One region of the Gemmobacter sp. 24YEA27 genome, then DNA from elsewhere that is predicted to be linked to it. Evidence: riboswitches for the same ligand, from Rfam matches in the RefSeq annotation. Region 1 holds a riboswitch; the other holds the start of a gene.
What was found. Region 1 has a riboswitch for S-adenosylmethionine ahead of QNO18_RS17880 (hypothetical protein). Riboswitches for the same ligand answer to the same signal wherever they lie in the genome.
Positions count from the first base shown of each region.

Region 2: it holds a riboswitch for S-adenosylmethionine, as region 1 does, so the genes downstream of both, metZ (O-succinylhomoserine sulfhydrylase) here and QNO18_RS17880 (hypothetical protein) in region 1, are expected to answer to the same signal.

Region 1 is NZ_JASJPW010000002.1:68,267-79,708, forward strand. It holds gene QNO18_RS17845 (hypothetical protein) at 173-481, shown strand; gene QNO18_RS17850 (winged helix-turn-helix domain-containing protein) at 524-793, shown strand; gene QNO18_RS17855 (hypothetical protein) at 830-1,078, shown strand; gene QNO18_RS17860 (hypothetical protein) at 1,652-2,011, shown strand; gene QNO18_RS17865 (hypothetical protein) at 2,093-3,085, opposite strand; gene QNO18_RS17870 (RNA polymerase sigma factor) at 3,082-3,750, opposite strand; gene QNO18_RS17875 (LysR substrate-binding domain-containing protein) at 4,039-4,947, shown strand; gene QNO18_RS17880 (hypothetical protein) at 4,959-5,276, opposite strand; SAM riboswitch at 5,300-5,377, opposite strand; gene QNO18_RS17885 (sulfate/molybdate ABC transporter ATP-binding protein) at 5,775-6,887, shown strand; gene QNO18_RS17890 (sulfate ABC transporter substrate-binding protein) at 6,884-7,873, shown strand; gene cysT (sulfate ABC transporter permease subunit CysT) at 7,882-8,730, shown strand; gene cysW (sulfate ABC transporter permease subunit CysW) at 8,742-9,593, shown strand; gene QNO18_RS17905 (FAD/NAD(P)-binding protein) at 9,618-11,015, opposite strand.
Region 2 is NZ_JASJPW010000001.1:2,856,385-2,867,826, forward strand. It holds gene ctaD (cytochrome c oxidase subunit I) at 1-1,540, shown strand, start outside; gene QNO18_RS14260 (DUF2244 domain-containing protein) at 1,679-2,191, shown strand; gene QNO18_RS14265 (GatB/YqeY domain-containing protein) at 2,232-2,693, opposite strand; gene carA (glutamine-hydrolyzing carbamoyl-phosphate synthase small subunit) at 2,889-4,046, shown strand; gene QNO18_RS14275 (glycosyltransferase) at 4,426-6,213, shown strand; gene QNO18_RS14280 (GntR family transcriptional regulator) at 6,261-6,896, opposite strand; gene QNO18_RS14285 (pyrimidine 5'-nucleotidase) at 7,102-7,752, shown strand; gene QNO18_RS14290 (hypothetical protein) at 7,936-8,181, shown strand; gene QNO18_RS14295 (UbiH/UbiF family hydroxylase) at 8,311-9,525, shown strand; SAM riboswitch at 9,554-9,632, shown strand; gene metZ (O-succinylhomoserine sulfhydrylase) at 9,690-10,868, shown strand; gene folE2 (GTP cyclohydrolase FolE2) at 11,072-11,442, shown strand, end outside.

The DNA of each region.
Region 1 (11,442 bases):
GCGTTACGACCTGTTTCCGCGAGGACGATTTTTGTAACGGAATGGTGCCAGATGCGGGTGGGAAACCTTTCGTTACATTTTCCTCCCCCGGAAGGGTCCAGAACCAGCTTTAAACGGGTTGAGGCGCAGTCCTGGCGCCCGCTATTTGTGCCTTTTTGCTCAACAGGCCCCTTTGATCCCTGTCGTCGATGACGATGCGGAAATCAGGACGCTGTTGGCGCGGCACCTCCCGGGCAAGGTATGTCTGGCGCAAACCGCCGCCACCCGGCGCGAGACCGAGGCGCGGCGGATCGCGCCGCGCCTGGATCTGGTGATGCGGGACATGATGCTGCCCGACGCGCCGGGCCTGGAGATCGGCGCGGATGACTATCTCGGGAACCCCTTCATCCCGCGCGACCTCGTCGCGCGGATCCGTTCGGTCTTGCGGCGCGCGGATCCTGATATCCCGGCGCCCCCTTACACAGGTAAGGCACGCAACTGATATCAGATTTCGGGCTTTGCAATTGATGTCGAAAGGCGCCGCGTGCTGGCGCCCGACTGCTGTGAAATTTGCCTTACCGGCGCGGGACTCGACCTTTTGCGGGTATTTCTGAAGCGTACGAGCGGGCTTTTGTCACGCGATCAGCTCCTCGATCTGGCCCAGGGGCGCAACCTTGATCCCTTTGACCGCTCGATTGACGTGTTGATGAGCCGGCTGCGGCGCAAGCTGGGCGAAAAGCCCGCCGAGCCGGTGTTCCGCCCGGTCAGAAACGGCGCCGTCACCTCGCTCAACGCCGTATCACTGCGCTGGTGATCGTGGCCATCCTGGCGCGGGTCGGGCTGGCCACGCTTGCCGCCAGCCGTGCGCATCCGCTGCCCGATCCTCGGCATCTGGATTGCGATGATCGTGACGGGGTCGGTCGCGGTTTTCTGGTATACCGCCCGCCGCATCCGCCGCCCAATCGGGCAGAGGGAGGATTCCGCCGGCCGGGTCGGCACCGATGCCTCTCTGCCGCTGGTGCCCGACGCCGGGCCGGCGGAGATGCGCGCGACGACCCCGGCATTCAACCAGGTCTTATCCCGGCTGGCTCGCACGTGAAGAGGCCGGCGGCGATCTGGCGGGAACGGTGCCGGTCACAGCCAGGCCGCCGGCGTTGAAACGGGCGCCGCGCAACCGGAAGAACAATGCGGCGACCGATGGCGGCAGCGGTACTATCAGTCTCAGGCCCGGGGGCGATGGCGGTGGTCATCCTCCAGAATCACGGGCCAGACATACCCGAATCGCAGACCGGTAGAGTGTCTGATCCGTCTTCTGCGGCCATCCGGGGCGGCAGAAAGTGCAGCCAGGCTGCGGGCTCGGGCTTGCCAGCGCGCGCGAGATCCTGGCAGCGTTTCGGCGCTGCGCCTGCTATCCGCAACCGCATGGGCGGTGGGCTGCAGCACGAAATCACCCTGCCCACATTGATCGTCTGACCCCGACACATTCCCCTGTTCGCGCCCCCGTTCCGCGGGAATACGGAATTTCATCGTGACGCCTCCGGGAAGACGTAATCCGCCTTGCACGAATTAACCCGGACTTTGCCCCGATTTTGCCCGATTTGCCGTTCCAACTACCCTTGGTTGAGTTGTGGCAGTATGCTGCAACGCCGCGCCTTCAAAGAAGAGACGTATCATGGTCGCACTCGTGGTTATCCTCAGCGGACTTGCTGCTCTGGCAGCATCTGTGCTGGTCTGGTTCCTGGATGGGGGCATTGTCGCGGTGATGATGGCCTATGTGATCTCCGGCAATCTTTGCTTTGCCCTCCTGAGCGGCCTGGCCGGCTCGGTTCAGTCACCAGAAGCCAAGCCCGATTTTACCAGTGCCATTGAAGCAGATCTTCAGGCGCTTCTGGAAGAGCGTCTCAACAAAACGATCCGCAACCAGGCGCCGCCGCGCAAGCCGCGTTTTCCGCTTCTGCGCCGTAGCGGTGTCTCGCTGCCGGGCTCTGCAAAAGTGACCAGGTCGGCCAGAACCCGCACCCTGTTTCACTGACGCGAAGATCCCTCCCAGTGGGCCACGGCCCTGTCCGGCCCGAAGTCTCGGGCTCTCAGGCCCCTTGTGATGGGCCTGTGCTCAGTCGGGTGGTGGCAGGCGGTTCAGGATCGCCTCGACCTGACCAGGACTGCGCGCCGGTTTGACCAGATCGGTGATCACCTTGTCAAAGGTCACCGCATCCTCGCTGACCCGGAAGATCTGCCAGGGTTGCTGATCGCCCAGCTGCCCCTTCATCATCAGAATCTGCGGGAAGCCGCGCCGTGCAGGCAAGAGATAGACATCGGTCATCTGGATCGTCATGCCCGGCGCCGTTTCCCAGACCGGAATCGCAAGCCGGCCTTCCTCGCGGTCGAGGTAAAGCCCGTCCTGATCTCCGGACAGTGAAAAGCTGAGCGAACCGGAGAAGTCCTCTTCTTCCGGTGGAAGTGCCAGATCCACGAGCGACGCATCACCTGGCTTATGGCGCGGCTTCGCCCCAAGACGCGGCAGGGTTTTAGAGGGCGCCGCCGGCGCGGCACTGGCAATCGCTTCCGATGCAGTTTCGTAAGCCGGCCCGGCCGAACCAGGGCCCCCGCCTCCGCCTGCGGGCGGCGCAGCGGCAAGGGGCGGGAAATCCGGCTCAGGCAGCGGCGCTGCGGGGATCGTCACATCCCGCGGTGCGGTGGCCGCGGATCTGGACGCAGCCGATGGTGGCGCGGGCGCGGGCTGAGCCTCCTGCGCCATATCGGTTTCGGCCACGGAATGCGCATCCTCGGTCGCCACAGTTTTGCGGTCTGACCCATCCGGCATCTGCGCCAATGGCAGCGGTGCCTGGGGCAGCAGAAGGAAGGCCGCCATCACACTGGCCGTCGCCGCAGACCCCGCTATCCCGAGCCGCCGGGGCGAAAGCCAGCGCGCGATCAGTGACGGCTCCGGCGCGGCAGGCGAGAGGCCGGCGGTGACAAAGCGCTCGCGCGCGCGGGCGATATCGGCCCGCATCAGCGCCGGATCGGGATCAGGCAAGGCCAGATCCGCCAGACGGTCCAGCGGATCGGTCCGGGCCGTATCACGGGGGTCGCGGCAGCTGGTCACAATACCCCCCTCAGCGCTTTGCGGGCCTGGTGGATATGCCAGGACACCGTCACCTCTTTGCAGCCCATAATGCGGGCGGCTTCTGCCTGGGCCAGGCCTTCTCCATGCACCAGCAGGATCGCATCGCGTTGTTTTTCGGGCAAGGCCCGCACTGCACGCCAGATATCGGCGACATGCAGCGCATCCTCCTGATCGCCCTTGCTGAAATCATCGGTCAGAAGCGACGCCGCCGCCACCAGACGGCCCCGCCTTGCACTGGCACGCTGCTGGTCGCGCACCGCATTGAGCGTCACGCGATAAAGCCAGCCCTGGAAGGAGGCGCGGCCGTCAAAGCTGCGGATCGTCGTGGCAAGCCGCATGCAGATGGTCTGCGTCACATCCTCGGCATCGGCGCGATTGCCGGTCCAGCGGCAGGCGACGCGGAAGATAAAAGTGTAATGGCGCGACAAAAGCAGCTCGAAAGCACCGGCATCACCGGCCCGCGCCCTTTCGACCAGGGGATCGGTTCCTGTTATCGTGTCAGATCCCGGCGCTCGTGCATCCATACTGGCAGCAAGTGTCCCGGCCCGGCTCTCGCCGACCCCTGTTTCGCCAGCCTGGACCTGAACGGCCCTGTCGCTTGCGGCCTCGCTTTGGGGCAAAGACCTCTCGCCGTGACGCATCATTCTACGCTTCGCAACCGTATACGCCGCGAGAACAGCACTATTTTTCGGCCAAACGCAACCGGGAGCCGGCGGGGTTCCCCGCGGCTCTGTCCTTGCCGTAAAGGAAAGCGCCATGGTCATTGGCGGCTCCGCGACATAGTTGCAGCCCCGGCATGTGAGAGTCCTGCCGTCAGAGCAAAGACGCCTGTTACCCGCAGGATCCTGGGGCGGGCGGGTCACAAATCCGTCAGAATGGCCCGCCCCGTCTGGTTGATTGCCAGCCGGCCCGCCCGGCCCTAAACTTCGGCGATGCCCACGCTCCAACAGCTCAGATACCTCGTCGCCGTCGCGGACCAGCTGAATTTCAGCCGCGCCGCCGAGCTGTGCAATGTGGCGCAACCAACGCTGTCGATGCAGCTGCGGTCGCTGGAGGAGCGCCTTGGCGCGCAGCTGGTCGAGCGCAGTCGTGCCCGGGTCAGCCTGACGCCCGTCGGCCGCGATGTGGCGCGGCGCGCACGCGAGGTGATCGACAGTATCGAGGATATCCGCGAGGTCGCGCGCAGAGGCGATCCCGATGCGCCCCAGGCCTCGCTCAGGATCGGGGTGGTGCAGACGGTGGGGGCCTATGTGCTTTCGGTCGCGATGCCAGGCCTGCGCGCCGCCTGGCCCGAAATGCGGGTGAATGTGCGCGAGGAGCGAACGGAAACCCTGATCCGTCAGCTGCTTGAGGGCACGTTCGATGTCATCTTGCTGGGCGAGGACCTGCGGCGCGAGGATGTGGAACAGGCGCCCCTGATCACCGAACCGCTGCTTGCGGTGATCCCGGCCGATCACCGCCTCGCCGGACAAAGTGAGATCGCCCCCGCCGATCTGGCGGGCGAGACCGTGCTGGGTTTTGACGGCGGGCCGGCGCTCAGACGCGCGGCGACGCGGCTGTGCAGCTGGGCCGGGGCGCGGCTTGCCCGCGATTACGAGGGCACCACCCTGGATACTTTGCGCCAGATGGTCGCGGCGGGGATGGGGATCTCGCTTCTGCCCGCGCTTTATATCCGGTCCGAGGTTTTGCGCGAACAGCTTGTGGTCGCCCGCCCGCTGTCCGGGGCGGTGCTGACGCGCAATCTCACCATGGTCTGGCGCCGTGACGCGCCGCGCAGACAAAGCTACACCGCCATCGCCGCGAATTTTCGTGAAAGCCTCAATCCCTGGCACAGTGGCTGAACCGGGGCGGATCAGTCGTATTGGATCCGGGTCGTCCAGCCCGAGACCGAGACCCCCCGCGCCGATGCAAAGCTTTGAGCAAGCTGGCTCAGATCGCTGCCGCCATCGACCACGGTACAGGAAATCACCCCGCTTTGCGTTGCGCGCAAAAGCCGCAGCCGCGCCCCCGCCCGGCGGAATTCACCGGCAAGATGTTCCAGCCCGTCCCAGCAATCCTCGACCGCAAGGTCGATCTCGAAAATCAATGAGATGCCGGGGAAACTGGCGCGCAGGCTGTTGATCGAGTCGACAGGGATCGCGAAATCGCACGCAGTGGCGGTTTTGGCCATGGGCCCCTCCTTCAGGTTACCGAAGGGCCAGAGGCGCCTCCGCTTTAGCTGCATTTTTTTCGCGCCCGCAATCTGAGCTTCAAATCGGCGCGTCGTCTGTGGGGTCGCTAGCATCCCAAAGGCGCTCTGGTCAAGTCAGGTGGCCAAGGGACGGGAGAATGAAATTCTCTCACTCTGCCGGATTGTGAAAACAGAAGGTGGTTTCTGGCCGAACTGTGATCTTGTGCCAGCCTGTCGAAGCCGCTATCAAATAACGACAATAATGGTCGAGTATGATGCCCTTCCCTGCCCCGCCCTTGCATAAAAGAACGCCATCGTGGCCCGGCGGGCTGCGGTCGGGGCAATATTGGCGAAATGGGAACAAACCGGTGCTTCCCTCCCCCATAACCCCGCCTGCGGGAGAAAAACATTCTCTTCACTTGCCGGTTTCCCGCCCTGGCGTTCCTTGCTTAGTGGCGCGGCCCGGTGCAATCAGGGGTGCTGAAACCGGAGTCGGCAATGGCCATTGAAATCGCCCAGCTGCGCAAGAGCTTTGGCCGCAATGAGGTGCTGAAAGGCATCGACATCGCGGTCGAGGATAAAGAGCTGATCGCCCTGCTCGGCCCGTCGGGCTCGGGCAAGACCACGCTGCTGCGCATCATCGCCGGTCTCGACTGGCCCGATTCCGGCCGGCTTGAGGTCGATGGCGCCGACTGGCTGTCGATCGCCGCCCGCGATCGCCGCATCGGTTTCGTCTTTCAGCATTACGCCTTGTTCCCGCATATGTCGGTGCGCGACAATATCGCCTTCGGGATGACGGTCCGGCCCAGGGCCGAACGCCCCGGCAAAGCGGTGATCGCGCGTAAGGTCACCGAACTCCTGCAATTCCTGCAGATCCCGCATCTGGCGGACCGGCTTCCCGGCCAGCTCTCGGGCGGGCAACGCCAGCGTGTCGCGCTTGGCCGGGCGCTGGCGATTGACCCCCGCGTCCTGCTTCTTGACGAGCCGTTCGGTGCGCTGGATGCCGCCGTGCGCCGCGATCTGCGGTCCTGGCTGCGGTCTGTGCATGATGCATCAGAGACCACGACAATTTTCGTCACCCATGACCAGGACGAGGCGTTCGAGCTCGCCGACCGGGTGGTGATCATGGGCGAAGGCCGGATCGAACAGATAGGCACCGCCGACCAGATCCACGACCACCCCGCCTCGCCTTTCGTGGCACGGTTCATGGGGGCAACCATCGAATTGCCGGTGCGGATTGCTGCAGGCCGCGCGACGGCGCCCGGGATCGATACCGCCCGGCTTGAACGCCGCGCTTTGCCCGACGGTTCTGCCACGCTGTTCGTGCGCCCCGCCGATCTGACGCCGGTGCCCGACCCTGCCGGGCTGTGGCGTGTGAAGCAGGTCACTTCAACCGGCGCTCTGCTGCGCCCGGTGCTGACGGGGCCCGAAGGCCAGGACATTGCGGTCGAAATCCTGCGCCGCGCGGCCCCGAACCTCTCGGCAGGGCAAAGCGTCACGCTGCGGGTCGAGACCGGCACCATTTTTACCGAAACGCCTCCCGGCCAGCGCGGCCAGGCGGGGCAGCCCTCTGAAATTAATACTATTCCCCTCAAGGAGAAACAGAAATGAACCTGATCTCTTCGCTGCGCACCGCTGCGGCGGTTGTGGTTCTGGCAGCCGCTCCGGCGCTGGCTCAGGACAAGATCCTCAATGTCAGCTATGATATCGGCCGCGAATTGTTCGAGGCGCTGAACCCGGTCTTTGCCAAAACCTGGAAGGAAACCACCGGCCGCGATGTCACCGTCGATCAGAGCCATGGCGGCTCTTCGGCCCAGGCCCGCGCGATCCTTGAAGGTCTGAACGCCGATGTGGTGACCTTCAACCAGGAGACCGATATCGACGTGCTGGTCGATGGCGGTCTGGTCGATGCCGACTGGCGCAATGCCTTCCCGAATGGCGCCTCGCCCTATTATTCGCTGCCCGCTTTCGTGGTGCGTGAAGGCAACCCGAAAGGCATCAAGGACTGGAGCGATCTGGTCCGTGACGATGTGCAGCCGGTCTTCGCCAATCCGCGCACCTCGGGCAATGCGCGCTATACCTATCTCGCGGCCTATGCTTTCGCGCTGGAAGCCAATGGCGGCGATGAGGCCAAGGCCAATGACTTCGTGAAGAAACTTCTGTCCAACGTTCCGGTCTTCGACACCGGCGCGCGGGCATCGAGCCAGACCTTTGCCGAACGCAATATCGGCGATGTGCTGATCACCTTCGAGGCCGAAACCGCCGGTATCGTCGCCCAGTATCCGGGCCTGGAGCGTGTGACCCCCGGAACCAGCCTCTTCGCGGCCTTCCCGGTCGCCCTGGTCAAGGAAAACGCTGAAAAGAACGGCACTGTCGAGGTTGCGACCGCCTATCTGAACTGGCTCTACACCCCCGAAGCGCAGCGCGTACTGGCCGAGCAGAACTTCCGCGTCACCGATAAGGACGTGGCGGCCGAAGTTGCGGCACAATTCCCCGAGGTCAAACTGCTGACCGTCGACGTGCTGGGTGGCTGGGCCGAGATCAAGGCCAAGCATTTCGACGAGGGCGGGATCCTCGATCAGGTCTTCGAGAACTGATCTCGTAAATGACCGTCGCTTCTGTCCGCATCAGGCCAAAGCGTGTTCTGCCGGGGTTCGCACTGAGCCTCGGCACCACGCTTCTTTATGTCAGCGTGATCATCCTGATCCCGATCATCGCCCTTGTGATTTCGGGCGCCGGGATCGGCTGGGACAGGTTCGTGCGCATTCTCACCTCGGCCCGCACGCTCGACGCGTTGCGGGTCACGGTGATGGCGGCGGCGATTGCGACGGTGATTAACGCATTCTACGGGCTGTTGATGGCCTGGGTGCTGACGCGTTACGAATTTCGTGGCCGTGCCTTCCTTGACGCGATGATGGATATTCCCTTCGCATTGCCCACCGCCGTGGCGGGCCTCGCGCTGACCTCGCTTTTTGCCTCGACCGGCTGGTTTGGTGGCCCGCTGGAGGCCATGGGCATTCAGGTCGTCTATGCGCTGCCCGGGATCATCATCGCGATGACCTTCACCTCTGTGCCCTTCGTGGTGCGCGCGGTGCAGCCGGTGCTGGAAGACCTCGACCCCGCGCTGGAAGAAGCCGCAAAGACCCTGGGCGCCACACCCTGGCAGACCTTTTCAAAGGTGATCCTGCCTGCGATCCTCCCGGCCTGGCTTGGGGGCTGTACGGTGTCGATGGCGCGATCCATGGGGGAATTTGGCGCCGTGGTCTTTATCGCGGGCAACCTGCCCGGCAAGACCGAGATCGCCTCGCTCCTCGCCTTCATCCGCTTGCAGGAATATGATTATCGCGGCGCCTCGGTGATTGCGCTGATCCTGCTGGTCTTCGCATTGTTGCTGCTGCTGATCTCGAACCTGTTCCAGATCCGCGCCGCGCGCTACCGCGAGGGTGGCAAATGAGTGTGACCCCGATGAGCGCCCATGACCAGATCGAAGCAGGCCGCCGTGCCGCCAATGCGGGCGAACGCCGGACGGCGCGGGCGCTGATCGCGCTGGCGCTGGTCAGCACCGCCTTCCTGATCGCAGCCCCCCTTGTCTATATCTTCTGGCGTGCTTTCGCGGCCGGGGTCGGCGGCTATTGGGCCGCGATCACCACGCCCGACACGCTGCATGCGATCTGGCTGACGGTGATCGTCACCGTCATCGTGGTGCCGATCAACGTTGCTTTCGGCATCGCGGTCGCCTGGGCTATTGCGCGTTTCCGCTTTCCGGGGCGCGGGCTTTTGATGACCATTGTCGAGATTCCCTTCTCGATCTCGCCGATCATTGCGGGCATCTGCTATCTGCTGCTTTATGGCCGCCAGGGTTTCCTCGGCCCCTTTCTGCGCGAACATGACATCACCGTGCTTTTCGCCCTGCCAGGGATCGTGCTGGTCACCCTTTTCGTCACCGCCCCCTTTGTCGCGCGCGAGGTACTGCCTTTGATGCTGGCGAAAGGCTCGGAACAGGAAGAAGCCGCCGTGACGCTTGGTGCCAAAGGCTGGCAGGTCTTCCGCTATGTCACATTGCCGGGGATCCGCTGGGCGCTGCTTTATGGCGCGGTGTTGTGTGCGGCGCGCGCAGTGGGCGAGTTCGGCGGGGTCTCGGTCGTTTCGGGCCGGGTGGCGGGGCAGACCAATACGCTGCCACTGCAGATCGAGCTTCTGTACAATGAGATGAACACCTCCGTGGCAGCCTTTGCGGCCGCCTCGACCCTGACGATGATCGCGATCATCGCCCTGATCGCCAAGACCTTCCTCGATTCCCACAACCGGCGCGACTGACCGGTCTGCCGGTCAGCCCCGGTCTCAGCGGGCGGCAGCGTTTTCCTTTGCCGCGATATAGCGCGCCATCTGGCCGGCCTGCACGCGGATGTCGGGGATCGCGGTGATCTCCCAGAACATGGCGCGCGAAACCGGACCAAGTGCGAAAAGCCGGTCAGAGGCCGCGCCATCCCGCCCGATCAGCCGCGCCTCAGGGGATACCTCGAATCCGATGCGCAAAGGATCGACGCGCGCCGCCCCATCCGCCAGAAGCCCTGCCATCAATGGCGAGGCGTTCTTTTCCGGGTCATTGCGGATGCCGCGGCAATCAATGATCCGCCCCACCTCAAGCCGCGCCGGGTCGGCCGCACCGCGCGGCTGGATCACGGCTGTCACCACCTCGTCCTGCGAGTCGCCCGCCGCCGCTTCGGCACGGATAAAGGCGGCCCGCTCAATCTTCAGCCGCCCCGCTTGCGTCGCAGCCTCAAGCCGCGCGGCGGAAGCCGGCGGGATGCGGTGGCGATGCACCTCCCACCAGGTGGCGGCATGGCGCAGGAAACGCCGGCGCTGGTCCAGATCCATATTCTGCCAGATCAGGCTGACATAAGGCCGGATCCCGTCGACCGCAGACCGCCAGGTGCCACCTTCGGCGTCGGCATCGGCCACCAGACCGCGCAGCCATGCCAGCAGCCGGCTGACCGGAGCCCCCAGAGGCACTGTTTCGGCCGCGATCTTCAGCGCCGCCCCCGGCCCGTGGGACCGCGGCAAAAGCCCGCGCCGCGAGATCGCGATGATCTGGCCCTGATGCCCGGCCCGTTCCAGCGAAAGCACCTGGTCCACCATCGAAAGCCCGGTGCCGATGATCAGAACCGGCGCGCCGTCACCCGGCGGCGTATTGACCGACCAGGCGCCCGAGATCAGTCCGGACGGGTCTTCCTTCGGGACCACATGCCCGGTCGCAAGCACCGCATAGGCGCCTTTCAGCTGCCGCCCGTCGTCAAGCTCGGCCTTCACGCCGCCCTCGCGCTCGCTGATCCCGAGACAATCGGCCTTGATACAGACCAGCCGCCCCGACGCCGTCCAGGGCGTCAGCAGGCAGGACAGATAGCTGCCATAGGTGGCGCGTCCGACAAAGCTCTCGCTGTCGTGACGGCCCGGTGCATTACTCTCGAGCCAGTGCAGAAAATGATCCGACTCATCGGGAAAGGCGCTCATATTATGGACGCGGGTGTTGAGCAGATGGTCTGGATCACTGGTCGAATAGGCGATTCCACAGCCCAGAAGATGGCGACCCTCGACCACCGTGACCCTGAGATCGGTGTTCTGGCGCAACAGATTCGCGGCAAAAAGCACACCGCTCGCGCCGCCGCCGATCACCAGCACATCACGCCAGCCTTCCTCGCGCGCGAAGGGTTCGGCTCGGGTCGCAGCGGTATAGCTCATATCGGGTCCGTCTTGTGTTGGCGTCATGATCAACTGGCCAGCCCTGGGTGAGGTAGCAACGGCAACCATCCAGCACCATTTCGGTTCCAGATTACCAGCCAAAACCGGAATATTGTTCCAAGATGTCACTTGCAAACAGAAAGTTCATCATTTCCCCAGACGGAACAGAGTGGAAATTCTCTGCCGCTGATCCTGCCTGTTCAGAAAGCGGCTGACGCAGGTGCTGAGCGGTGAAGCGCCCGAAATCCGGGTGCAATCTTCCAAAAACCCGTCAACCAGGAAAAAACTGTTTCCAGCAAAGACTGTCATATAAATTGCAATTCTTCCAATGTGGAATTAGTCATCATCTATTGTCTGAAATAAAATTCACAGAGTCACCCGGCGAGAATCATTCATGTCCTCGAGCGAATCCCCTTTCGGGGTTGCA
Region 2 (11,442 bases), on a different contig from region 1:
GGTCATCTTCACCGTCTATATGCGGATGGAGCTGATGGAGCCGGGCGTACAGTATATGTGCGCCGAAGGAATGCGTCTGACCGCAGCGGCGCCCGGAGAATGTACTCCGAACGGCCACCTGTGGAACGTGACCGTCACCGCGCATGGCATCCTGATGATGTTCTTCGTGGTTATTCCGGCTTTGTTCGGCGGTTTCGGCAACTATTTCATGCCGCTGCAGATCGGCGCGCCGGATATGGCGTTCCCGCGCATGAACAACCTCTCCTACTGGCTCTATGTTGCAGGGACCGCGCTGGCCGTGGCCTCGCTCTTTGCGCCGGGCGGTGACGGGCAGCCGGGATCGGGCGTGGGCTGGGTGCTTTACCCGCCGCTCTCGGAAAAAGAAGCCGGTTTCTCGATGGATCTGGCGATCTTCGCGGTTCACCTTTCGGGGGCGTCCTCGATCGTGGGCTCGATCAATATCATCACCACCTTCCTCAATATGCGCGCGCCTGGCATGACCATGCATAAGGTGCCGCTGTTCGCCTGGTCGGTCTTTGTGACCGCCTGGCTGATCCTGCTCGCTTTGCCGGTTCTGGCCGGTGCGATCACCATGCTCTTGACCGACCGTAACTTCGGCACCTCGTTCTTCGTGCCCGAAGGCGGCGGCGACCCGATCCTCTACCAGCATATCCTGTGGTTCTTCGGCCATCCGGAAGTGTATATCATCGTGCTGCCGGCCTTCGGCGTTATCTCCCAGGTGGTTGCGACCTTCTCGAAAAAGCCGGTCTTCGGATATCTGCCGATGGTCTATGCGATGGTCGGGATCGGTGTTCTGGGCTTCGTCGTCTGGGCACACCACATGTACACTGTCGGCATGTCGCTGTCGCAGCAGAGCTACTTCATGATGGCGACCATGATCATCGCGGTGCCCACCGGCATCAAAGTGTTCAGCTGGATCGCGACCATGTGGGGCGGCTCGGTCGAGTTCAAGACGCCGATGCTCTTCGCCTTCGGCTTCCTCTTCCTCTTCACCGTCGGCGGTGTGACCGGTGTGGTCCTGTCGCAGGCGCCGCTGGACCGTGGCTACCATGACACCTATTACGTCGTGGCCCATTTCCACTATGTGATGAGCCTTGGTGCCGTGTTCGGGATCTTCGCTGCCGTCTATTTCTGGATCGGCAAGATGTCGGGTCGGCAATACCCGGAATTCGCAGGCAAACTGCATTTCTGGGCGATGTTCATCGGCGCGAACCTGACCTTCTTCCCGCAGCACTTCCTTGGCCGTCAGGGCATGCCGCGCCGCTATATCGACTACCCGGTGCAGTTCGAATACTGGAACTACATCTCGTCGATCGGTGCGTTCATCTCGTTTGCTTCGTTCCTCTTCTTCATCGGCATCGTGTTCTACACCCTGCTTGCAGGCCGCCGCGTGACCGAGAACAACTACTGGAACGAATATGCCGACACGCTGGAATGGACCCTGCCCTGCCCGCCGCCGGAGCATACGTTCGAAACGCTTCCCAAGCGTGAGGACTGGGACCGTTCGCACAGCCACTGAGCTGATGTGACACTCCTGAATCTGAAACGGCCCCGGAGATATCTCCGGGGCCGTTTCATTTCGGGCCTTTGCCTTTGGCGGCGACGCGGTTTATGCGACAGATCAGACGATCAGGCATAAGTTAAGTTCGGATCCACCATGCCCTATCACTGGTCGCGCCCCGCAGACGGGCCGGAACATCTGCACCTCGTGCCCTATTCCGCACTGAGCCGGCCGGGCTTTGCCTGGTTCATCGGCGCCACTGCCCTGCTGATCGCCCTGCCGCTGCTTTCTGTGATCGCGACGCCGGTCTTCTGGGGGCTGCTGCCATTTCTCCTGATCACACTGGCCGTAATCTGGCTCGCACTGAACCGGTCCTGGAGCGACCGTGCCATCACCGAGGATCTGGAGCTGAGCCGCGACCATATCAGCCTCACCCGGCGCGGCCCGCGTGGCCGGCTGCAAAGCTGGGAGGCCAATCCCTATTGGGTCAGCGTGCATCTCTGTCCAAATGAGGGGGAACACAGCGGGCCGGTGCCAGATTACCTGACCCTGCGCGGCGGCGCGCGCGAGGTTGAGCTCGGCGCTTTCCTCACCCCCGAAGAACGCCGCCGGCTGGCGCAGGAGCTGCGCGAGGCGCTGGCCCGCACCAGAGCTGCCGGCCGGGTCTGACCGACCGGGCCCGGGCCTGGCTCCGACCCTGAACCTGGCCTCAGGCCAGCTTTGCGCGGATCGTGGCGCCGACCTGCGCGAAATCCATCTGGCCGGTGTATTTCTCTTTAAGCTCCGCCATCACCCGGCCCATATCGCGGATCGAGGTGGCGCCAAGCGCGGCGATGGTCTGGTCGATCACCGCCGCCGCCTCTTCAGGATCCATCTGGCGCGGCAGGAATTCCGAGATCACCTTCACCTCGGCCAGTTCCTTTTCTGCCAGTTCCAGCCGGCCGCCTTCCTCATAGATGCGGGCGGATTCCTGGCGCTGTTTCACCAGCTTGCCCAGGAGAGCCAGCAATTCACTGTCAGCGACCCCATCGTCGCCACGCCCCTCGCCGCGCTCTGCAATGTCCCGATCCTTGATCGCGGCATTGATCAGCCTCAGCGTCGAGGTCCGCGCAGAATCGCGGGCCTTCATCGCCTCTTTCATCGCCTCATTCAGGCTGTTACGCAGGCTCATCGCGGGGCTCCTCTTCGGTCCGGTGTCTAACCTGCCATGCGGCGCCGATTCCGGCAAGTCACCACCTCTGAACCAAGACACTGATTTCTCACAACAATATCAAAGCCCCCAAAGCCTTGACCCTGCCCTGGCAGAGGCATAGGTTGCGCCCGTTTAGCCAGCATACCAGAATCCCCTCACGCTCCGGAGCCAATCATGCCGCATGCAGCACCCCGTCCTACTGCCTGTCTTGTGCTGGCGGATGGCACGCTCTTTTATGGCTACGGCTTTGGCGCGACCGGCGAGACGGTGGCCGAACTCGTGTTCAACACCGCAATGACCGGTTACCAGGAGATCATCACCGATCCTTCCTATGCGGGCCAGGTCGTGACCTTCACCTTCCCCCATATCGGCAATACCGGCATCACGCCGGAGGATGACGAGACCGTGGCCCCGGCGGCGGCGGGGATGGTGGTGAAATGGGATCCGACCGAGCCCTCGAACTGGCGCGCGACCGGCGATCTGCGGTCCTGGCTGGCAAAGATCGGCCGCATCGGCATCGGCGGCATCGACACCCGCCGCCTGACCCGCGCCATTCGCCAGCAAGGCGCCCCGCATGTGGCCCTCGCCCATGACCCGGAAGGCAGGTTCGACGTCGAGGCGCTGGTGGCGAAGGCCCGCGCCTGGAAAGGTCTTGTCGGCCTCGATCTGGCAAAAGACGTGACCTGTCCGCAAAGCTATACCTGGGATGAGAAACGCTGGGCCTGGCCCGAGGGCTATACCAAACGCACGGCCCCCGGCCCCAAAGTCGTCGCCGTCGATTTCGGTGCGAAGAAAAACATCCTGCGCTGTCTCGCCTCGACCGGCTGCGAAGTCGTGGTTCTGCCGGCCTCGGCCACGGCCGAAGATGTGCTGGCGCATAAGCCGGATGGCGTGTTCCTGTCGAACGGCCCTGGCGACCCGGCTGCGACCGGCGAATATGCTGTGCCGATGATCAAAGGCGTTCTTGAGAAAGACCTGCCGGTCTTTGGCATCTGCCTCGGCCATCAGATGCTGGCGCTGGCGCTTGGCGCCCAGACCCGCAAGATGAACCATGGCCATCACGGCGCCAACCATCCGGTCAAGGATCTGACAACGGGTAAGGTCGAGATCACCTCGATGAATCATGGCTTTACCGTCGATGCCGATACCCTGCCCGAAGGCGTGATCGAGACACATGTCTCGCTGTTCGACGGCACCAATTGCGGTATCGCCATCAAGGATCGCCCGGTGTTTTCGGTGCAATACCACCCCGAAGCCAGCCCCGGCCCGCAAGACAGCTACTATCTCTTCGAGCGCTTCGCCGCCGAGATGAATGCGCGCCGCGCCCTCTGAAGATGCAGGCTCAGAGTTTTTTGAATCAGTCCAGTCAGGCTTAACTGCCCGTTAACCGATCCTTGCGCAATCTCGGGCCCGGAAGTGACCCGGGATGCGCAAGGCGATGACAGTTCGGCATTTGATCAGTATCGGTGGCGCCGCCCGCTTCGGCCCGGGGGTGGAAGCTGCGGCCTGGCTGAAATCGCGGTGGGAAGATCCGCGGCGCCGGTCCCCCCTGTTCGACCAGTCGCGGAACCAGCCTGACCAGAGACAGACTTACCATGAACGAATTTACCAGGATCAGCCTTATCAGGACAGCGGGGCCGCTGGCGCCGCCACCAGACGTCCCGCAGAGGATGCGGATTCTTTCGCGATTTCGCTGCTCCGCCATGGGCTGATCCGGCCCGAACAGCCCGGCTCCGCGGCATCGGCGCGGCTCCGGTCGGGGTCAGGTGGCGGTTTTCATCCCCATGGTACCCTGGCCGAAGATGATCTCCTCGCAGCAGCCCGAGACCATTTCGGTGCGCCTTTTGTCGATCCGCTCTCGCCCCCGCCCGAAGCGGCCGCGATTGACCGGCTCGGGCCTGGTTTCTGTCAGCGGCATGGCATTCTGCCCTTATGGCGCGCCGGGGCGGTGACGGTGGTGGCGACCGCGCGGCCCGAGGCTTTCGCCCGGCTGCGCCCGGTGATCGAAGCACGGATCGGCCCGGTGCTGATGGCGCTGGCACCAGCCGCACGCATCGCCCGGGCGCTCACGCTGGTGCGCGGCGCACAAATCGCCCATGCCGCCGAAACCAGGGTGTCGGCCGATCTCTCCTGCCGCGACTGGGGAGGGATCGGGCTCAGGCTGATCGCCGCCGCAATGGCGGCCTGCCTTCTGGCAAGCGTCGCGAATTTCCCGATCAGCACCGGGCTTGCGCTGTTGTTTCTGGCGCTTGGCTCGATGCTGCTGTCGACGCTGTTGAAACTGGTCTGCGCGATCGCCACCCTGCGTCAGCTCCCCGTGCCCCCGCCCCGCCTGGCGACCGGACCGCTGCCCCGGGTCTCGGTCCTCGTTGCGCTCTACCGCGAAAGTGACATCGCACCGCGTCTCGTGCGGCGGCTGTCCCGGCTCGATTATCCCCGCGACCTGCTTGAAGTGGTGCTCGCGGTCGAGGCGGAAGACCATTCGACCCGCGCCGCTCTGGAAAACGCCGGACTGCCGGCCTGGATGCGGATCGTTGTGGTCCCGCCGGGCCGGGTTAAGACAAAGCCGCGCGCGCTGAATGTGGCGCTTGACCACTGCCATGGCACGATTATCGGCGTCTATGATGCCGAGGATGCGCCCGAAGCCGATCAGATCCGCCGCGTTGTCGACCATTTTCGCCAGAGCGATTCGGGTCTCGCCTGCCTTCAGGGGGTGCTGGACTATTACAACCCGGCGACCAACTGGATCGCGCGCATGTTCACCATCGAATATGCCGCCTGGTTCCGGCTTATTCTGCCTGGCGTGGCGCGGCTCGGGCTCATGGTACCTCTCGGGGGAACAACGTTGTTTTTCCGCCGTGATGTGCTGGAAGAGCTTGGCGCCTGGGATTCGCATAATGTCACCGAGGATGCCGATCTCGGCATCCGCCTCGCGCGCGCCGGCTACCGTACCGGGCTCTTGTCAACGGTCACCCGCGAAGAGGCGAATTGCCGCCCCTTCCCCTGGATCAAACAGCGCTCGCGCTGGATCAAGGGCCATATGATGACCTGGATCGTCCATATGCGCAGCCCGTGCAGCCTCTGGCGCGAGGTCGGAACCCGCGCCTTCCTTGGCTTTCAGGTGATGTTCCTCTTCGCGGCGCTGCAAACCCTGTTTGCACCGCTGCTCTGGAGCTTCTGGATCATCGCCTTCGGCCTCACACATCCCCTGGCCGAGGCCCTGCCCCCCGGCCTCACCTGGGCAATGCTGGGCGCCTTCCTGTTTTCGGCTGCGGTCGATTTCACCCTGGGCTGGCTGGCGCTGAAACAGGCCGGGCACAGGATCTCGAAACTCTGGGTCTTCACCCTGCATTTCTACCAGCCACTCGCGACCTTCGCCGGCCTCAAGGCGCTGTGGGAGCTGATCACCCGCCCCTTCTACTGGGACAAGACCAGCCACGGGATCTTTGACACTGCCGAAGCGGCAGGCGCATCAGAGCGTAAAAAGCCTGTGGGCTGAATACCTGCTTTGCGACATCAGCTTTCCCGGCCCGCCGGGCTCCCGGGTCAGCGCAGTTTCAGCTCGCCCGCCTCAACCCTCAGCCGCGTCTCGAAGGCCCGGCTGATATGGGTTTTCAAAGCCGTCCAGGCGCTGTTTTCGTCACGCGCCGCAATCGCCGTCACAATCGCCTCATGTTCCGTAAGGGCAACCCCGTCCCGCCCTTCGGCGGCGAAAGAAGTCTGCGCCATCAAAGCCATCGAACGGTGCAGAAGATCCAGTTGCTGCACCAGAAACCGGTTATGGCTGGCAAGATGGATCTGGCGATGAAAGCGCTTATTCGCCCGGCTGAGCGCCGCCGGATCACCGCCTAGCAGCGCGCGGTCATCGGCAACCATGCTTTGCAGCACGCGAATCTCTTCTTCAGTCGCATGCCGCGCCGCCAGCCGTGCGGCAAGACCTTCGAGTTCCGTCCTGACCGCGTAAAGCTCTGCCAGCTGATTATGGTCCAGCGTCGCCACGATCAGGCTGCGCCCGTCGCGTTTCAGCATCGATTGCGTCTCAAGCCGCTGCAACGCCTCGCGCACCGGGGTCCGCGAGACCCCGAATCGCTCGGCAAGCTCGCTTTCGACCAGCCGCTCGCCAGGCCGGAATTCTCGCGCTTCGATCGCTTCAAGGATCAGCGTATAGGCGTCTTTCTGCACTGGACCCGCTCCTGTTCGCGCATCATCGCGGCGCTATGACGACGCCCCGGGGCCAGCACAGCCGACCAGAAAGCGCGCGCCCCGCAACCCTGGCCGGGAACCCTAGAGGCGGGAACGGCGGCAGGCAAGCCCGCCTGGTCCCGAAGCGCTGCGGCTGCGCGCAAGTTCCGGCTGCATCCCACCCGCGTCCATGCTAAGAAAGCCCATGCCAAAAGAAGCTTTCAACAATATCAGCACCTGGGTCTTTGACCTCGACAACACGCTTTACCCCGCCGGGGCCTGCCTCTTTCCCCAGATCGAGCGCAAGATGACCGATTGGGTGATGCGCAATCTTGGCCTTGACGAGGCCAGCGCCAATGCGCTGCGCCATGGGTACTGGCAGGAGTATGGCACCACGCTTGCCGGCCTGATGTCCGGCCATGATATTGATCCGTCAGACTTTCTGGCCTTCGTGCATGATATCGACTTCTCGGGCCTGAGCCGCGACAATGCCCTTGCCCGCCGGATCGCCGCTCTGCCCGGGCGGCGCATCGTTTTCACCAATGCCGACACGCTTTATGCCACCCGCGTGCTGGAGCGGCGCGGGCTTTCCGGCCTGTTCGACGCGATCTATGGCATTGAAGAAGCAGGATATTTGCCGAAACCGCGCCGCGATGCCTTTGACTGTATCGTCCGGCTTGACGGGTTCGACCCCGGCCGAGGCGCGATGTTCGAGGATGATCCGCGCAACCTGCTGGAGCCGCACCGGATGGGGATGGCCACGGTTCTGGTCGCCCCCGAGCCGCTGGTTGAGGACCACATCCACCACAATACCGGCGATCTGCGTGACTTCCTCGACAGGCTTGCGGCCGGCTGAACGCGGCCCGGAGGAGCAGACGGGACGCGAGGCAGATTGCCGCAGTGCGACACCACGCCCCGCCCCTCCGGCCTTTCCCGCGGATGAAGGCCCGATGAAAATGCGGTATGTCCCAATCAGTCATTGAAGATACGGCTTTCGCCCCCTCCCCGGGGCGGCCAGAGCCGTCAGAGGGATCCCGCCATGTCCGACAGTCTCACCCTTACCTCCCGCCCGGCACGCCGCAGCCTTATCAGCCGTATCCCGCTGATTGGCCGGATCGCCCGCGAGATTGACCAGGATGTGAATAATTTCTTCTGGCTCCTGCCGGTCGTCATCCTTGGCCTCGTGCTTGGCATCAAGTTCTGGGGTATGGCGGCGCTTACGATGCTGGCACTGGTACTGGTGCCGGTGGTCTTCGCCTTTTTCATCGCCATTTCCTGGCCCTGATGCGCCCCCTTTAGCCGCCCGCCCGGGCGGCATCCTGTCCACTGGCCTCTCTGTCCACTGGCCCCTCGCGGGCCAAGGGCGTAGACTGGCAGCCGAAGCAGCCAGAAGGCCACAGGGGATGAAACCGGCATGAAACGCGCGGAAACCGGAATCCTGATCTCGGGCGGCGGTATTGCCGGGCTGACGGCGGCTGCAGCTTTTGGGTCGGCCGGGTTCGAGGTGATCTGCGTCGATCCCGCGCCGCCGCCACAATCCGAGGCGGCAAGTGATGCCGATCTGCGCAGTACCGCCTTTTTGCAGCCCTCGGTTTCAGTGCTGGAAGAGGCCGGGATCTGGCAGCATCTTGCCCCCCATGCGGCGGCGTTGCAGGTGATGCGGATCGTCGATGCCGGAAAGGCAGATGCGGGCGGGACGAATGCGACGGCCCGCATCATCCGCGATTTCGACGCCACCGAGATTTCCGACCAGCCCTTCGCCTGGAACCTGCCGAACTGGCTTTTGCGCCGCGAGATCGCCGCGCGGCTGGCCAAGCTCCCGAATGTGACCTTCCGCGCGGGGATTGGCACAAAAGGCCTGATGACCCGCGACAGTGAGGCGCTGGTCACGCTGAGCGACGGATCCCAGGTCGCGGCGCGGCTGTTGATCGCGGCGGACGGGCGGCATTCAGCGATGCGTGACGCGCTGAATATCCCGGTGAAAACCATTCGTTACGGGCAAAAGGCCCTGGTGTTTTCGGTCACCCATGACCTGCCGCATGACAATGTCTCGACCGAGGTGCATCGCTCGGGCGGGCCGTTCACGATGGTGCCGCTGCCCGATCGCGACGGGCGCCATGCGTCTTCGGTTGTCTGGATGGAACATGGGCCCGAGGCCACGCGGCTTGCCGCCCTGCCCGAGGCCGAGTTCGAGGCCGAAATGAATGCGCGCTCCTGTGGCATTCTGGGCGGGATGCAACTGGCGACAAGACGCCTTGTCTGGCCGATCATCAGCCAGGTGGCGCAGCGGCTTTCGGGACAGCGCAGCGTGTTGATGGCCGAAGCCGCGCATGTGGTGCCGCCCATTGGCGCGCAGGGGCTGAATATGTCGCTGAAAGATCTGAGGGTGCTGCTGGATCTTGTGAAAGGATCTGGCGGCGATCCGGGGGTGCAGAACGTCCTGGATGCCTATCACTGGGCGCGGCACCGCGATATCACGCTGCGGGTTGGCGGCATCGACATGCTCAACCGCGCCTCGATGGCCGGCGCGCCGGCCCTGCGCGCCCTGCGCAGCGGTATGCTCGGGATGCTCTATGCGCTGCCGCCGGTGCGGCAGGGTCTGATGCGCGCCGGGCTGGGTGTGTCGTGACGGTTGACCCTGGCCCAAGCGAGGCGTAAGCAAGGCGCGTGGCGATTTGTTGACCGGATTGCGGGCCACGTTAAATAAGCCGCTAAAGAGGTGACGGGACGTCTTCGCCCTGCCGCGCTTTCCGGTCATTGGATTAGCTTATGGCCCGGGAGCCTTGTGCTGCGATGACGAACTGGAAGACACGCACCAAACTTGTCCATGAAGGCAGCCGCCGCAGCCAGTACGGCGAGATGGCCGAGGCGATTTTCCTGACGCAGGGCTTCGCCTATCCCGATGCCGAAACCGCCGAGGCGCGGTTCATCAAATCGGGCGCCGATGAATTCATTTATGCGCGCTACGGCAACCCCACCACGCGGATGTTCGAAGAGCGCATCGCGGGGCTTGAGGGCACCGAGGATGCGTTTGCGACCGCCTCCGGCATGGCAGCGGTCAATGGCGCGCTGACCGCGCTGCTCAGGGCCGGGGATCATGTGGTCTCGGCCAAAGCGCTGTTCGGATCCTGTCTTTACATCCTTGAAGACGTGCTGACGCGTTACGGGGTGAAGGTCACTTTCGTCGACGGCACCGATCTGGCGGCCTGGGAGGCCGCCGTGACGCCGGAGACGAAGGCCGTCTTCTTCGAGAGCATGGCGAACCCGACACTTGATATCGTTGATGTCAAAGGGGTTGCCGAGATTGCGCATCGTCACGGCGCGCTGGTGATTTGCGACAATGTGTTCGCGACGCCGATTTTTTCGCGCGCCGTCGATCTGGGCGCCGATGTAGTGATCTATTCGACCACCAAACATATCGACGGCCAGGGCCGCGCGCTTGGCGGCGTGATCTGTGGGTCGGCCGACTATATCCAGAAGGTCGTGCAGCCCTATATGAAACACACCGGCGGCGCGATGAGCCCGTTCACCTCCTGGATCATGCTCAACGGTATGGCGACGCTGGATCTGCGCTGCCGGGCGATGGCGGCTTCGGCGCTGGAGATTGCGACCTTCCTGGAAGATCATGATAAGATTGAGAAAGTTCTGTTTCCAGGCCTGAAGTCACATCCGCAATATGATCTCGCGATGGCGCAGATGGGAACCGGCGGCACGATTGTGAGTTTTGTGGTCAAGGGCGGCAAAGAGGGCGCGTTCCGGCTGCAAAACGCGCTGGAAATCCCGAAGATCTCGAACAATCTCGGCGATGCGAAATCGATTACTACGCATCCCGCGACCACCACGCATCAGCGGCTTTCCGATGAGCAGAAAGTGAGCCTCGGGATCGCGCCGGGGATGATCCGGTACTCGGTCGGGCTGGAAGATGCGGGCGATCTGATCGCCGATCTTGATCAGGCGCTGGCACTGGTGTGAGCCACTGGCGGCGGGGGCCAGCCCCCCGCCCCTCCGAAGTATTTCGCTCAGGAGGAAGGCAGCAGCGTTTCGAGCTTGCTTTCGCGGCGCCAGTGCCTATCTCATAGGCGTCCCGGCGATTTATCATTCCGCTGGTTCATCCGGAAATTGACGGCCCGATGCCCCCGGGAAGGAGGCGCGGCCGGAACCGAAAGGATCTTCCCATGACACGCCATGACAGGATTACCGACCGCGCGCCCTCGCGCGAGGAGGCCGCGGCCGCGCTTTTGACTTTGCGTCGCTGGGCAGAGGAGGCGGGCGAAGAGGAGATCGCGGGGCTTGACCCTTCGATTGGCAATCTGCTGCCCGATCTGTCCTATCCCGCATTGCGCCGCGCCTATCCCGAGGATTTCGCGGTTGATCAGGCTTACCGCGCCACGCTTCCTGATCTGCAAAACGGGCCGGCGAGCCTGATCGTCGGCGCAAAGACGCAGATCCAGCATGTGGGGATCTCGAATTTCCGCCTGCCGATCCGGTTCCGGACACGCGCGGCCGGAGAGGTGATGCTGGAGACCAGCGTGACCGGCACGGTAAG